2 regions of the Microbacterium deferens genome follow, and region 1 is predicted to be linked to the other one. Evidence: predicted binding sites of a transcription regulator. Region 1 holds the regulator's gene; the other holds the start of a gene.
What was found. The regulator LexA, encoded in region 1, represses DNA repair genes until DNA is damaged. The targets are predictions, from matches to a motif close to TCGAACANNTGTTCGA.
Positions count from the first base shown of each region.

Region 1 (7,427 bases):
TCCGTCTCCGCAGCATCCGTCTGTGCCGGGGCCGGATGCTGCGGACGAGTCGTCAGTCGAGAGTGAGCTCGGGCACGTCGGGCGTGTCGAATCCGAAGGCCGCACCGAGGAACGCCAGTTCGCTCTCGAGAGCGTGGACGATCGTTTCGGCGGTGCGGAAGCCGTGCCCCTCGCCGTCGTACAGGACGTACGCGTGCGGGACCCCTCGCGCGACGAGGGCATCGCGGATGGCCTCGGCCTGCGCGGGCGGTACGACGGCGTCTTCCGACCCCTGGAGGATGAGCATCGGCACACGGAATCGGTCGGCCGACGTCAGCGGTGAGCGCTCGATGTAGAGCGGCTCGGCCTCGGGGAGCGGGCCGATGAGGCCGTCGAGATAGCGCGCTTCGAAGTCGTGCGTGTCGGCGGCGAGGGCACGGGCGTCCCCGACGCCGTACCGCGAGATACCGGCCGCGAAGACGTCGGTGCGGACGAGGGCCGACAGCACCGTCCATCCGCCGGCGGAGCCGCCCTCGATCGCGATCCGCGACGGGTCGGCGAGCCCGTCGTCGCTGAGAGCGGTCGCGGCGGCGGCCACGTCGTCGACGTCGACGACGCCCCACTGCCCGCGAAGGCGATCGCGGTAGGGGCGTCCGTAGCCGGTCGAACCGCCGTAGTTGACGTCGAGCACACCGATTCCGCGGCTTGTGAAGTACGCGATCTTGGCCGACGCCGCAGGACCCACGTGCGACGTCGGACCCCCGTGCACCAGCACGAGGTACGGCGGCTTCTCATCCGCCGGGGCGGTCACCTCGGGATTCGTCGGCGGGTAGGCGAAGGCATGCACCGGCCCGTGGGGTCCGGGGGCGGTGATCGACCGCGCGGTCGGGAACCACTCCGGGCCCGGGCCGTTCGAGCCGCCGGCGAGGCGTTCCACCGTCGGAGCACCGAGATCGCTCGCGTCGACGAGCCAGAGACCGGCGCCGCCCGAGGCGGTCGCACCCGAGACGAGCGCGCGCGTCGTCGAGACGTCCTCGACGGCAGCGCCGGCGACGATCGGTACCGGCAGCGGGTCGACCCGGTCGCCGTCGACCATGACGAGTTCGTCGGCCCCGTTCGTGCGGACCGCGACGAGGCGACCGTCGTCGAGCGCTCCGAACCAGCGCGTACCGAGCACCCAGAGCGCGCCGCCGGTGTCGGCGTCTGCCGGAGCCAGGGCGACGGGCGCGGCGTCGCCGTCTGCACGCCAGAGGTTCCACCGTCCGGTCGGGTCATCGGAGTAGGTCACCTCGTTCGGGGCCGTCCACACCGGCTGCAGCGCGGCCGTGCCGCGGGCGTTGATCGTCCGCGGAGCGGATGCGCGGCCGTCGACGATCTCGGCGATGCGCAGCTGCGTGCGATCCCAGGGCATGTCGGGGTGGTTCCACGCGACCCAGGCCAGACGCGCGCCGTCGGGAGAGATCGCGGGTTGCGCGACGAAGTCGGTGCCGCCCGCCACGCTCACGAGGCGATCGGCATCGTCGGCGGCCGACCCGTCGAGCGGGATCCGCACGATGTCGCGAGCGGGTACCGGGGCTCCTTCGTGGCGTTCGCGGACGGCCAGCAGCGTCCCTGCGCCCCACGTGAGTCCCGCGAATCGCGCGGAGGGGTCATCGGGGGTGAGCGGGCGCGGGCGACCGCCGGGCGTGAGTGCCCACACGCGTTGGTCGGATTTCTCGGAGAAGACCAGCTCGCCGTCGGCGGCCGTCCACGCACCGCCTCCGTACTCGTGGACGCGCGAGCGCGCGCTGAGCGGAGCGGGGAGTAGATCGTCGATCGATCCGTCGGGTCGCCGGCGCAGGACCGTCGTTCGTCCGCCCTCGGAGGGCATCGTCTGACCCCACCAGATGTCGTCGCCGACGAAACGTGCTCCGTCGGTGCGCGGAGACGCAGCGGCGACAGACGTCGCACGGAAGGGGGAGGGCCAGGAACCGTAGGGGAGCGGGGAATCCATCCCCTCACCCTAGGGCGGGGGTCGGACGGGGATCAGACGGCCCGCAGCACCGCCACGACCTTGCCGAGGACGACGGCGTCGTCGCCGAGGATCGGCTCGAAGGCGCTGTTGCGCGGGAGGAGCCAGGTGTGGCCGTCGCGTCGGCGGAACGTCTTCACCGTGGCCTCGTCATCGAGCATCGCCGCGACGATCTCGCCGTTCTCGGCGTTCTGCTGCGAACGCACGACCACCCAGTCGCCGTCGCAGATGGCGGCGTCGATCATCGACTCGCCCGAGACCTTCAGCATGAACAGATCGCCCTTGCCCACGAGCTGTCGGGGCAGGGGGAAGATCTCATCCACCTGCTGGTCGGCGGTGATGGGAACTCCGGCGGCGATGCGCCCGACGAGGGGGACGAGCGCGGCGTCGCCCACGGCCGGGGCGTTGTCGGCGGGGTTCTCGACCGACGTGCCGGGGAGGTCGATCAGCACTTCCATCGCGCGCGTCTTGCCGGGGTCGCGACGGAGGTAGCCGCTCAATTCGAGCTGGTTGAGCTGGTGCGTGACGCTGGAGAGCGATTTGAGTCCGACCGCGTCGCCGATCTCTCGCATGCTGGGCGGGTACCCGTGACGGCTGATCGAGCGCTGGATCACTTCGAGGATCGCCATCTGCTTGTCGCTCAGGCTCTTGCGGCGGCGGGTCTGCGGTTTATCCCGGGCGCCGGACGGCATCGCGTCGCTCATTCTGGCTGCTCCCTCTCGCGCCCGAGGGGCGCCGGTCTTCGAATGTCGGAGGTCCGTGATGGTGTCTCCCTGTCGAAACCGTATACGGATTCGCACGCACTCAGCGGCTGCCTGCCGCGTGTCGCGTTCGATCCATCTCCGAGAAGAACGGTGTTGACACCCTGACTGTATCGAAGATAGATTCGGAAGAGAGCTTCGCATCCGGTACTCCGGCCCGAGCGCCGGATGCGAATCTCTCACCTGAGGAGGAACCCCATGACCAGCATCGGCATCGCCCCCGTCGTCCCGACCACGCGTCTTCGTCTGACTGCGCGCGGTCGCCGGGTGCTCACCGGTCTCGCCGCGTTCCCGTTCGTGGTGGCCATCGCCGTCGCGGCGATCAGCGGCGGTTCTGCGCTGGCATCCCGCGATGCGGGTGCGCCAGCGGGCACGTTCACCGAGGTCACCGTCATGGCCGGTGAGTCGCTCTGGGGCATCGCCCAGGAGGTCGCGCCGTCCGCCGATCCGCGCGACGTGGTCGACGCGATCGTGCGACTGAACGCCCTCGATGGGGTGGAGCTCTCCGCGGGCCAGCGGCTCGCCATTCCTGCGGAGTACTCCTCGGCCCCCTGAGCCCGCCCTACCATCGAAGGGTGACCACGAGGCTCGATGACCTTCCGCTCCGCGACGATCTGCGCGGAATGAAACCCTACGGTGCGCCCCAGGCGGCGTTGCCGGTAGCTCTGAACGTGAACGAGAACACGCATCCGGTGCCCGACGACGTCGCCGGTGACATCCTCGACGCGGTGGCACGTGCCCTGCGCGATGTGAACCGTTACCCCGACCGCGAGTTCACCGCACTTCGCGAAGCGTTCGCCGACTACCTGGGCGAGGGGCTCACTCGCGAGCAGATCTGGGCCGGTAACGGGTCGAACGAGGTACTTCAGCACCTGCTGCAGGCCTTCGCGGGGCCCGGTCGCACCGCCTTCTCGTTCGATCCGACGTATTCGATGTACCCGCTGCTCACGCGAGGCACGGGCGCCCGATGGGTGTCGGGTGCGCGGTCGCACGACTACACCGTGTCGGCCGCCTCGGCGGCCGAGCAGATCTCGGAGGTGCGCCCTGACGTGACCTTCCTCTGCGCGCCGAACAACCCAACCGGAACCCCGATGTCGCTCGACGTGATCGAGGCCGCCTATGACGCGACCGAGGGCATCGTCATCGTCGACGAGGCGTATCAGGAGTTCGCCCCGCACGACGCGCCCTCGGCGGTCAGCCTCCTCCCCGGGCGAGAGCGCCTGGTCGTGTCTCGCACGATGAGCAAGGCCTTCGCCTTCGCGGGAGCACGGGTCGGATACCTCGCGGCCGATCCCGCGCTGATCGACGCCTTACGACTCGTACGGCTGCCGTATCACCTGAGTGCGCTCACCCAGGCGGCGGCGACGGCGGCTCTCGGACACGCCGCCACGATGCTCGGCATGGTCGACGAGATCGTGTCGCAGCGCGACCGGATCTCCGCGACCGTCGAAGCCCTCGGATATCAGGCGCACGAGTCGTGGACGAACTTCGTGCTGTTCGGGGGCGTATCAGACCCGGCAGCGACCTGGCAGGCGTTGTACGACCGTGGAGTGCTGATCCGTGACATCGGCATCCCTCACCACCTGCGGGTCACGGCAGGGACGGCCGACGAGACGACCGCGTTCCTCGACGCACTGGCCTCGGTAGGATCGGGCTCATGACCGGCCCCTCCCGAACCGCCTCGATCCGCCGCGCGACCAGCGAGTCGAGCGTCGAGCTGGAGCTCAACCTCGACGGCTCGGGCAAGAGCTCGATCGACACGTCGGTTCCCTTCTTCGACCACATGCTGACGGCGTTCGCGAAGCACTCGCTGACCGATCTCACCGTCCGCGCGGCGGGTGACACGCACATCGACGCCCACCACACCGTCGAGGACGTGTCGATCGTGCTCGGCACGGCGATCCGCGAGGCCCTCGGCGACAAGGCCGGCATCTCGCGGTACGGCGATGCCCTGGTGCCGCTCGACGAGGCCCTCGCTCAGGCGGTCGTCGACATCAGCGGACGCCCTTACCTCGTGCACTCGGGTGAACCCGACGGTTTCGAGCAGCACCTCATCGGAGGGCACTTCACAGGCTCGCTGGTTCGCCACACGTTCGAGGCGATCGCGTTCAACGGCGCCCTCACTGTGCACGTCCGCGTTCTGGGCGGCCGTGACCCTCACCACATCGCGGAGGCGGAGTACAAGGCGTTCGCGCGTGCATTCCGCCAGGCGAAGGCGTTTGACCGCCTGGTCGACGGCATCCCGAGCACGAAGGGCGCCCTGTGAGCTCGCGTCCCGTCGTCGCGGTGCTCGACTACGGATCGGGCAACGTCCACTCCGCCGTCAAGGCTCTGGTGGCAGCCGGTGCCGACGCGCGCCTCACTCGTGATCGCGATCTCGTGCTGGAGGCCGACGGCCTGGTCGTGCCCGGGGTCGGCGCCTTCGAGGCCGTCATGGGGGCGCTGCGCGCTCACCGCGGGGGCGATCTGATCGATCGGCGCCTCGCCGGAGGCCGCCCCGTGCTCGGTATCTGTGTCGGTATGCAGGTGCTGTTCGAGCGGGGCGTCGAGCGCGGCGTCGACAGCGAGGGGTTGGGGGAGTGGCCGGGTGCCGTGACCCAGCTCGAGGCGCCTGTCCTGCCGCACATGGGGTGGAACACCGTTCGCCCCGATGCGGGGTCGCGCCTGTTCGCCGGCATCGAGAACGAGCGCTTCTACTTCGTGCACTCGTACGCCGCCCAGCGCTGGGAACTCGACGTGCAGCCGCCTTTCCCGGCGCCGTCGCTGACGTGGTGCGACTACGGCGAGCCGTTCCTCGCCGCGGTCGAGAACGGTCCGCTGGCCGCAACGCAGTTCCACCCCGAGAAATCGGGGGATGCGGGCATCCGCCTGCTCGCCAATTGGATCGACGGCCTCGGCGCCGCTACTGTCTAACCTCGTGCCACAGCGAGCGACCGGCGTCCGCGTGCACGAGGAGCCATGAACGATTTCGCGTCAACACCCGAGCTGATCCTCCTCCCCGCTGTCGATGTCGCAGGCGGCAAGGCCGTGCGGCTGACGCAGGGCGAGGCGGGTACCGAGACGAACTACGGCGATCCGGTCGATGCGGCCGCCGACTTCGCACGCCAGGGCGCGGGCTGGATCCATCTGGTCGACCTCGATGCGGCCTTCGGGCGCGGCAACAACACCGCGGTGATGCGTCGAGTCATCAAGCAGGTGCGCGGCGTCCAGGTGGAGCTCTCCGGGGGCATCCGAGACGACCGCTCGCTCGAGGCCGCTCTCGACAGCGGCGCCAGCCGCATCAACCTCGGTACCGCGGCGCTGGAGAACCCCGAGTGGGCCGCCGACGTCATCGGCCGCTACGGCGACGCGATCGCTGTCGGCCTCGACGTGCGTGGGACGACACTCGCCGCGCGGGGATGGACCCGCGACGGCGGTGACCTCTGGACCGTCCTCGCGCGTCTCGAAGACGCCGGTTGCAGCCGATACGTCGTCACCGACGTGACGAAGGACGGCACGCTCAAGGGCCCGAACATCGACCTTCTCCGCGAGATCGCCGAGCGCACACCCAAGCCTGTCGTGGCCTCGGGCGGCGTCTCGAGCCTCGACGACATCGCGGCCCTTCGCGAACTCGTGCCGCTCGGCGTCGAAGGCGCGATCGTGGGCAAGGCACTCTACGCCGGGGCGTTCACCCTGGCTGAGGCACTGGATGTCGCCGGAGGCTGACACTCCCGCGGGCGACTCCGCAGGGGTCCCCTGGGAGGGGCGACGCTTCGAAGACAATCGCCACGCGGCCGACGACGGTTCCGCCGATCCGGCGCTGTTGGTCGCGCTGACCGCCGACGCCGACGGTGCGCGGGATGCGCGCGCGGTCGTCGAGGCCTATCGCACCGCTCGCCTGCTCATTCCGCTGGTCGCCGACAAGGGCGACGAGGGCGTGGGTCCGCACGGTCTCGTCGTGGACAAGACGCAGGAACTCTCCATCGTCACCGTGGCGGCCCCCGACGGGCGCAAGGTGCTGCCGGTCTTCACGTCGGTGGACGCGATGAAGCGGTGGGATTCTGTGGCCAGGCCCATCCCCGCAGACGGCGTGCGCACGGCGGTCGCCGCGGCCGGAGACGACACCGAGCTGATCGTGATCGACCCGGGCTCCGACACCGAGTTCGTGCTTCGTCGGCCGGCGGTGTGGGCGATCGGCCAGGGCATCGCGTGGGAGCCCAGTCACACGTCGGCCGAGGTGTTCACGGGGCTGCAGCAGAGCGTCGGAGCCGAGCTCGCGGTGCTCGACTTCGCCGTCGAGCCGGGAGACCCGACCGATCGCCTCCGGGGGCCCGAGCTCATCGTCCACCTGCAGCTCATGCAGGGTCTCGAGCAGGACGAGCTCGACGCCGTCCTCGCCCGTCTCGCCCGCCGCTGGGCCGCCGACGACCGCATCGCCGTGCTGGTCGACTCCCTCACGGTCAAACTCCACCGCGAGTAGCCCCGCTCCCACGCCCGCGGATGCGCCGCATCCGCCTCTCTCCCGAGGTCGACGATCGCGGCCGGGAGCGCGCGACGCGGGAGGTCTGCGGGCCGCGCCGGAGGGTGCAGGGATGTCGTCCCCGAGCCAATCGGATGCGCAGCATCCGCCCTCCTCTCCCGAGGTCGACGATCGCGGCCGGGGTGGGTAGCACGACGGAGCGCCCCGGACTCCGACG
Region 1 is NZ_JBEUWT010000004.1:20,866-28,292, reverse strand. It holds gene ABTU82_RS13920 (S9 family peptidase) at 53-1,972, opposite strand; gene lexA (transcriptional repressor LexA) at 2,005-2,682, opposite strand; gene ABTU82_RS13910 (LysM peptidoglycan-binding domain-containing protein) at 2,950-3,306, shown strand; gene ABTU82_RS13905 (histidinol-phosphate transaminase) at 3,327-4,412, shown strand; gene hisB (imidazoleglycerol-phosphate dehydratase HisB) at 4,409-5,017, shown strand; gene hisH (imidazole glycerol phosphate synthase subunit HisH) at 5,014-5,664, shown strand; gene priA (bifunctional 1-(5-phosphoribosyl)-5-((5-phosphoribosylamino)methylideneamino)imidazole-4-carboxamide isomerase/phosphoribosylanthranilate isomerase PriA) at 5,710-6,456, shown strand; gene ABTU82_RS13885 (SseB family protein) at 6,440-7,210, shown strand.

Region 2 (7,427 bases), on a different contig from region 1:
CGCGTCGTTGAGCAGCTGAGGGGCGGCTCCGGCCGCGGACAGCAGTTCGTCGCGGCGGTATCGACGCGGCGCAGGAACGATCGAGGGCACCGATGACGGCGAGGCGGGCTCGCGACCGGCATCGACGTCGGCGAGATACTCGCGGATCACCGACAGCGGCAGGTAGTGATCACGCTGCAGGGTGAGAGCGAGGCGCAACCGCTCCAGGTCGGCGGCCGAGAACTTGCGGTAGCCCGAATCGGTGCGCGTCGGGGTGATGATGCCCTGCACCTCGAGGAAACGCAGCTTGCTCGAGGTGAGCGCCGGGAAGTCGGGAGTCAGACGCGCGAGCACCTGGCCGATGCTGAGGAGGCCCGCGGTCGCCGTGGACCTGCCACGGGCGGATGCGGCGGGCATCAGGCGTCGGCCGCCTGCTGCAGGTCGGCGGGCGAGACGAAGAAGTTGAGACGGAATTTGCCGATGCGCACCTCGGCGCCGTTCACCAGCGCTGCGCGGTCGACGCGTTCGCCGTTCACGTACGTGCCGTTGAGCGAGCGCTGATCGACGATGTCGAATCGGGTGCCCTCTCGGGTGATTTCCGAGTGCCGACGCGAGACGGTGACGTCGTCGAAGAAGATGTCGGCCTCGGGGTGGCGTCCGACGGTCGTGACATCGGTGTCGAGCAGGTAGCGCGCCCCCGCCGTCGGACCGGAGCGGACGATCAGCAGAGCGGCGCGCGATGGCAGCGCCCCGATCGCCTCGAGCTCGGCCTCGCTGAGGTCGGCGCCGAAGGGGATGAACGACAGGTCGGAATCGTGTCCGAACGTCTGCGTCATGTCGTGCGGGAGTCGCTCGGAAGCGCTCTCGTCGGAGCCGCGGCGCACGTCCTCCGGCTCAGGTCGACGGGTCTCGTCCACAGGTCCTCCTTCGCTCCCCAAACCTTATCCGATGACAGTAGTGTCCACAGACCCGCGCGAGCACCCCGGATACGCTGGACGGGTGACTTCCTCCCCTCTGCGCACCCGCCGCCGCGCACCGTTCGCGGTGGCCGCGGCCTTCCTCGCCCTGTTCGCCGTCTTCGGGCCCGCGTCGCCCGTTTCCGCCCACGATCAGCTCGTTTCGACCGACCCGGCCGCCGATGCGGTGCTCACGGCGCTGCCGGCGGAGATCACCCTGTCGTTCAGCGCCGAACTGCTCGGCGACGGCGCATCGAACGTGGTGGAGGTGACGGATGCTGCGGGCACGTCGCTCATCGAGGGCACGGCGGTCGTCGACGGCGTCACCGTGACCCAGGCGCTCACGGGCACGGCGTCCGGTGCGATCTCGGTGATCTGGCGCGTCGTCTCGAGCGACGGACACCCGATCTCGGGTGAGTTCGCGTTCACGGTCGACGCCCCCGCGCCCCCGACGTCCGCGCCGACCGAGACCACGGCTCCCGAGACCACGGCTCCCGAGACTCCCGAGCCGACCATGACGACGATGACCCCGCCCGAGACGGACGAGCCGACCACGACGACCGCGCCCGACAGCGAAGCATCCGCCTCGAACCCCCTCCCCTGGATCATCGGGGTCGTCGTCGTGCTCGCCGTGATCGGTGTCGTGCTGTACCTGCTCGTGCTGCGCCCCCGGGGTCGCAACGGCGGGGGCTCGACGGGCGACCGGCCGACCACCGACGACTAGGCTGGAACCATGCCTCATTACGACGTCGTCATCCTCGGCGCGGGCCCCGGCGGGTATGTCGCGGCAGTGCGAAGCGCCCAGCTCGGACTGTCCACCGCGATCATCGAAGAGAAGTACTGGGGCGGTGTGTGCCTCAACGTGGGCTGCATCCCCTCGAAGGCTCTCATCCGCAACGCCGACCTCGCTCACACCTTCCACTCGCAGGCGGATCTGTTCGGGATCTCCGGCGATGTCTCGTTCGACTTCGGGGTGGCCTGGGACCGCAGCCGTAAGGTCGCGGATACCCACGTCAAGGGCATCCACTACCTCATGAAGAAGAACAAGGTCACCGAGTACGAGGGCCGCGGTACCTTCCTCGACGCGAACAGCATCGAGGTCGCGAAGGCCGACGGGTCGACCGAGAAGGTCACCTTCGACAACGCCATCATCTCGACCGGGTCGACCGTGCGCCTCCTCCCGGGTGTGACGCTGAGCGAGAACGTCGTCACCTACGAGGAGCAGATCCTCAACCGCGATCTGCCCGAATCGATCGTCGTCGTCGGCGCCGGCGCCATCGGCATGGAGTTCGCCTACGTGCTGACGAACTACGGCGTCAAGGTCACGATCATCGAGTTCCTCGACCGCGCCCTCCCCAACGAGGACGTCGAGGTCTCGAAGGAGATCCAGAAGCAGTACAAGAAGTACGGCGTCGACATCCTCACCTCTACCAAGGTCGAGACCGTGGTCGACTCCGGCGACAAGGTCACCGTCACCTACACAGGGAAAGACGGCGCCCAGGGCTCCATCGACGCCGACCGCGTGCTCATGTCGATCGGTTTCGCGCCCCGCGTCGAGGGCTTCGGTCTCGACAAGACGGGTGTCGAGCTCACCGAGCGCGGCGCGATCGCGATCGACGACTACATGCGCACCAACGTGCCGCACATCTACGCGATCGGTGACGTCACCGCGAAGCTGCAGCTCGCGCACGTGGCTGAGGCGCAGGGCGTCGTGGCCGCCGAGACGATCGGAAAGGCTGAGACCCAGACGCTGGGCGACTACCGCATGATGCCGCGCGCGACGTTCTGCTCGCCGCAGGTCGCGAGCTTCGGACTCACCGAGCAGCAGGCACGCGACGCCGGTCACGACGTGAAGGTCGCGAAGTTCCCCTTCTCGGCGAACGGCAAGGCGAACGGCCTCGGCGAACCCATCGGGTTCGTGAAGCTCATCGCCGACGCCGAGCACCTCGAGCTGCTCGGAGGCCACCTCATCGGACCCGACGTGTCGGAGCTCCTCCCCGAGCTCACGCTTGCGCAGAAGTGGGATCTCACCGCTCTCGAGGCCGCCCGCAACGTCCACACCCACCCGACCCTGTCGGAGGCCGTGCAAGAAGCGTTCCACGGTCTTGCGGGACACATGATCAATATCTGACACTGAACACAACCGCGACGCCGCCCCGATTCGAAGCCGGGGGCGGCGTCGCGGTGTTTTCTGCCCGCGCACGAGGTGAGATGGGCCGCGTTGAGGCGAGGGACGCGGCTCAGAAGGGCACGGCTCAGAAGGGCACTGGCTCGCGCGGGCGGGGGCACGGGCCGGGAGGGCACGGGCCAGGAGGGCGCGGGCCAGGAGGGCGCGGGTCAGAAGGGTGCGGTGCCTTGGGGTGAGCGGTCGTCGTCGGGTGCGGGTCGGAAGACGGGGACTTTCCGTTCGGGTCGCACGATGAATCGTCTGCCCCCGGGGGATTTCCATTCGAGTGCGCCGCCGCTGTCGGGGATCTGTGTCACGCACCACCCGCCGTGGTGCTTGATGGTGTGATGCCCGACGCACAGTGGGCCGAGGTTCGTGAGTTCGGTGGTGCCGCCGTGTTCCCACGCGAGTTGGTGGTCGATCTGGCACCTTCGGGCAGGGGTTCCGCATCCGGGAGCCATGCAGGTCGCCGCCCGCCACTCCACGAGTCGTCGTAACGCCGCCGGGGTGCGGTACTGGTCACGGCCGACGGAAAGCACCATCCCCGTCTCGGGGTGGGTGAGCACCCGCATCCACCCGTCCGCGCCGCCGCAGAGTTCCCGGGCCTGCTCGATGGGGATCGGCCCCACCCCCTCCACCACCGCCGGGGCCGTGTTCGCGTGCTCGTCATCGAGCAGCGACAACACCGGCACCGTGACGGCCACAGTCGCGCGGATTCCGCGCGCCGCGTCGGGGTGGGCGGGCACGTCCCCATCGACGAGAAGGTCGACCATGACGTCCGCACGCAACTCGTCCAGAGAACGCTCCTCGCCCTCCTGGTCGCCGAGGGCGTGTGCGATCGCGGTCGCGCGGTGCTGGATCGCGTGGGCCTTCACCGCGGAGGTGTAGAGCATCACCCAACTCATCCCGTCCTCCGCCGGCTGCACCACCACCCGCCGCTCCCGCACCGCTTCCGCATGCCGCTCACTGAGCGTCGCCGCCCGCACCGTGTCCACGAGCTTCCGCAGCAACCGGCGGAACGACCCCAACGCGTGGGTCGTGGCAAGGTCGACGGCGAGCGGCACCACCTGATCCCGCAACTCCGGCTCCACCTGGTCGACCAGCTCCACGAACACGTCCGCGTGCCGCTCCGTGGTGCGTGCGTGGGAGAGGGCGTCGAGCATCGCCGGGTACCGGTTCACGAGACCATCCGCGGTCGCCAGCATCCGCTCTGCGATGTGCTCGGTCACCTGCAACACCGTCGCAAGCTCGAGCCGCAGGGACCGCATCACGATCTCCGTCGTCTTCCCCCGAAACACCGCCGCCTCGGCCACCGCCTCCCGCCGCAACCCCTCCACTCGCTCGAACCGTTGCGCCGCGAACACCGACATCAACGTCGACACATCCGCCACCGCATCCAGGCCATCACGGCCCGCCGCGACCGGATCACCGTCGACGTCGATCCACTCCTGCTCCTCGAACCACTCGCGCTCGTCGGGCCACTCCGAGCCAGCGGCCTCCGACTGCGGGGCATCGGCATCACGCCGCGCCTCACCGTCAGTCGGGGTACCACCGTTCGAGAACATGCTTACATTCTAGAACAAACGTACGACACTCGACCGAAAAGCCCGGCTCTGTGGATAACACCGACCGCGCGTCGGTCACGTCACACCGCGTTCTCGAGGAGATGCAGCAGCGTCCCGCCCAGATCGATCAACGCCCCGCGGGCAGACCCCGGGCCTGCATCCGTACCGGCGTCAGCCACCGGCGCCGACGCGCCCCTCCCCACCCCGGACGGGGCGGATCAGCGCCCGAGAACGCGACCGAGCTTGGAGTCGGATGCTGCGGGGCGACCGCCCACGGCTGCCACGGCCGCGTCGACCGCGGCGAAGAACGTCTCGCGGTCGGCGGGCGCGTCGGGGGCGGCGGGGCCGAGTTCCATCTCCCACTCCCGCCAGGTGGTGTCGCGCTCACCGCGCTCGTCACGACCGCGCACGCGGTCGTCGACGAACTCCGCTATCAGCCCGCCCTCGGCGTCGTGCAGGGCGTAGGCCGTGCGCGTGTTGCGGATGCGGGCGAGGAGCGTGAACGGCGGCGCGGCCCACGGGGCCACCGCGTCGACGATCGCCGGCGGAACGGCGCTCTCGTCGCCCTCTCCCAACGGCCACCCCCACTCCGAGCGACCGTCGGCGACAGATGCCTTCACATGCCAGCCGGCATCGGGACCGCCCTCGCGGCGACGGACGGCGACCCGTGCGCGGGCGAGATCGAGACCCGCGGTGTCGAAGTAGCGCGCATCCAGCTCACGCAGTTCCGCGTCACCGACGCGGGAGACTCCGGGCAGGCGTGACCAATCCGGAAGCGGGGTCTCGGCCGACACGTCGTACGTGCGCTCGACCTCGATCGAACGCGTGGGTTCGGACGAGGCCGCCGCGCTCAATCGTCTCGTCCGTCTTCGTTCGGGTTGATGTCCTGGGTCGCTTCGGCGTAGGTGAAGACGGCCTCGGTGGGTCCGTCGCTGTCGCCGGTGTTCTCGAGGTCGCCGCCGCGGCGGTAGACCAGCTGGCCCTCGCCGTAGGGGACGATGAGCGAGTCGTCGACGTCGTCTTCGAGAGGGATCACCTGGCCGTCGAGCGGCCCGCCAGTCAGTCGTGCAAGTGCCATGTCGCCCAGCGTAGTCCGAAGCATCCGCTGTGGAGACGGCCCTCCCTCACAGAGGGCGATGACCTATGATCACTCGCGTGAAGGCTCTCCGCACGTTCACCGTCCGTCCCGTCCTCTCGCCCGCACTGGCGCCGCTCGACCGTCTCGCGACGAATTGGCGGTGGTCGTGGAGTCGCGCCACGTCGTCGCTGTTCGCCTCCATGGACCACGATCTCTGGGCCAGGGTCGACGAGAACCCCTCACGACTGCTCGGCACCATCGGCCAAGCGCGTCTCGACGAGCTGGCGTCGGACGAGGGCTTCGTCGCCCGCGTGCGGGCCGAAGACGAACGCCTCGAGGCCTATCTCACCGGGGAGCGCTGGTTCCAGGGCCTCGCCGACCCCAAGCCCGCGCACATCGCGTACTTCTCCCCCGAGTTCGGTGTCGACGGATCGCTTCCGCAGTACTCGGGAGGCCTCGGCATCCTCGCCGGCGACCACCTCAAGAGCGCGTCCGACCTGGGTGTGCCGCTGACGGGCGTCGGACTCTTCTACCGCGCCGGGTACTTCCGACAGTCGATCGGCGACGACGGCTGGCAGCACGAGAGCTACCCGGTGCTCGACCCCTACGGCCTCGGACTTCGGCAGCTGCAGGAGCCCGACGGGTCACCCGTCGAGATCTCGCTCGAGCTCCCGGCCGGCAGAACCCTGTTCGCCCGAGTCTGGGTGGCCGACATCGGTCGCGTTCCGCTGCTGCTTCTCGACGCCGAGACCCCGTCGAACTCGGAGGATCTGCGACGCGTCACCGATCGTCTCTACGGCGGCGGGGGCGAGCACCGGCTGCACCAGGAGCTGCTGCTCGGTATCGGGGGCGTCCGCGCGGTGCGGGCCTGGTGCCGCATCACCGGCCGGCCCGAACCCGACGTCTTCCACACGAACGAAGGCCACGCCGGATTCCAGGGCCTCGAGCGCATGTCGGAATTCATCGCCCGCGACGGGCTGTCGTTCGAGGTGGCCCTGGCGCAGGTGCGGGCCTCGACCGTCTTCACGACCCACACCCCGGTGCCCGCCGGCATCGACCGCTTCCCGCGGACGCTCGTCGCCGACTACCTCTCCGGGGGGCTGCTCGCCGGCATCGACGGCACCCGCGCCCTCGCACTCGGACTCGAGGACTACGACTGCGGCGATCCGCACGTGTTCAACATGGCCGTCCTCGGACTCCATCTCGGTCAGCACGCCAACGGTGTCTCGCTGCTGCACGGCGCGGTCAGCCGCGGCATGTTCGGCGCCCTCTGGCCCGGGATCGACTCCGACGAGGTGCCGATCACGTCGATCACGAACGGCGTGCACGCGCCGACCTGGGTGCACCCGTCGCTGAAAGCGCTGAGCGAGCGCGGGTTCGGCGACGCCCTCACCGCAGACCACGACTGGCGCGACCGCGCGGCCGTTCCCGACGGCGAGCTCTGGGGAGTCCGCGTCGAGATGAAGCAGGAGCTCGTGGCCGAAGCCCGCCGCAGACTCGGGGCCGCAGCGTCCTCGTCGCCCGCGGCGTGGACGGCGAAGGTGCTCGACCCCGAGGTGCTCACGATCGGGTTCGCGCGCCGCGTGCCGACCTACAAGCGCCTGACGCTGATGCTGCGCGATCCCGAGCGCCTCACGCGTCTGCTCACCGATCCCGACCGTCCGGTGCAGATCGTCATCGGA
Region 2 is NZ_JBEUWT010000003.1:291,041-298,467, forward strand. It holds gene ftsR (transcriptional regulator FtsR) at 1-396, opposite strand, end outside; gene ABTU82_RS13655 (FHA domain-containing protein) at 396-896, opposite strand; gene ABTU82_RS13660 (copper resistance CopC family protein) at 979-1,659, shown strand; gene lpdA (dihydrolipoyl dehydrogenase) at 1,669-3,066, shown strand; gene ABTU82_RS13670 (HNH endonuclease signature motif containing protein) at 3,273-4,667, opposite strand; gene ABTU82_RS13675 (CYTH domain-containing protein) at 4,886-5,521, opposite strand; gene ABTU82_RS13680 (response regulator) at 5,518-5,745, opposite strand; gene glgP (alpha-glucan family phosphorylase) at 5,823-7,427, shown strand, end outside.
Region 2: a site for LexA is predicted at 4,678-4,693, ahead of ABTU82_RS13670 (HNH endonuclease signature motif containing protein). Genes of this name have one in related genera too.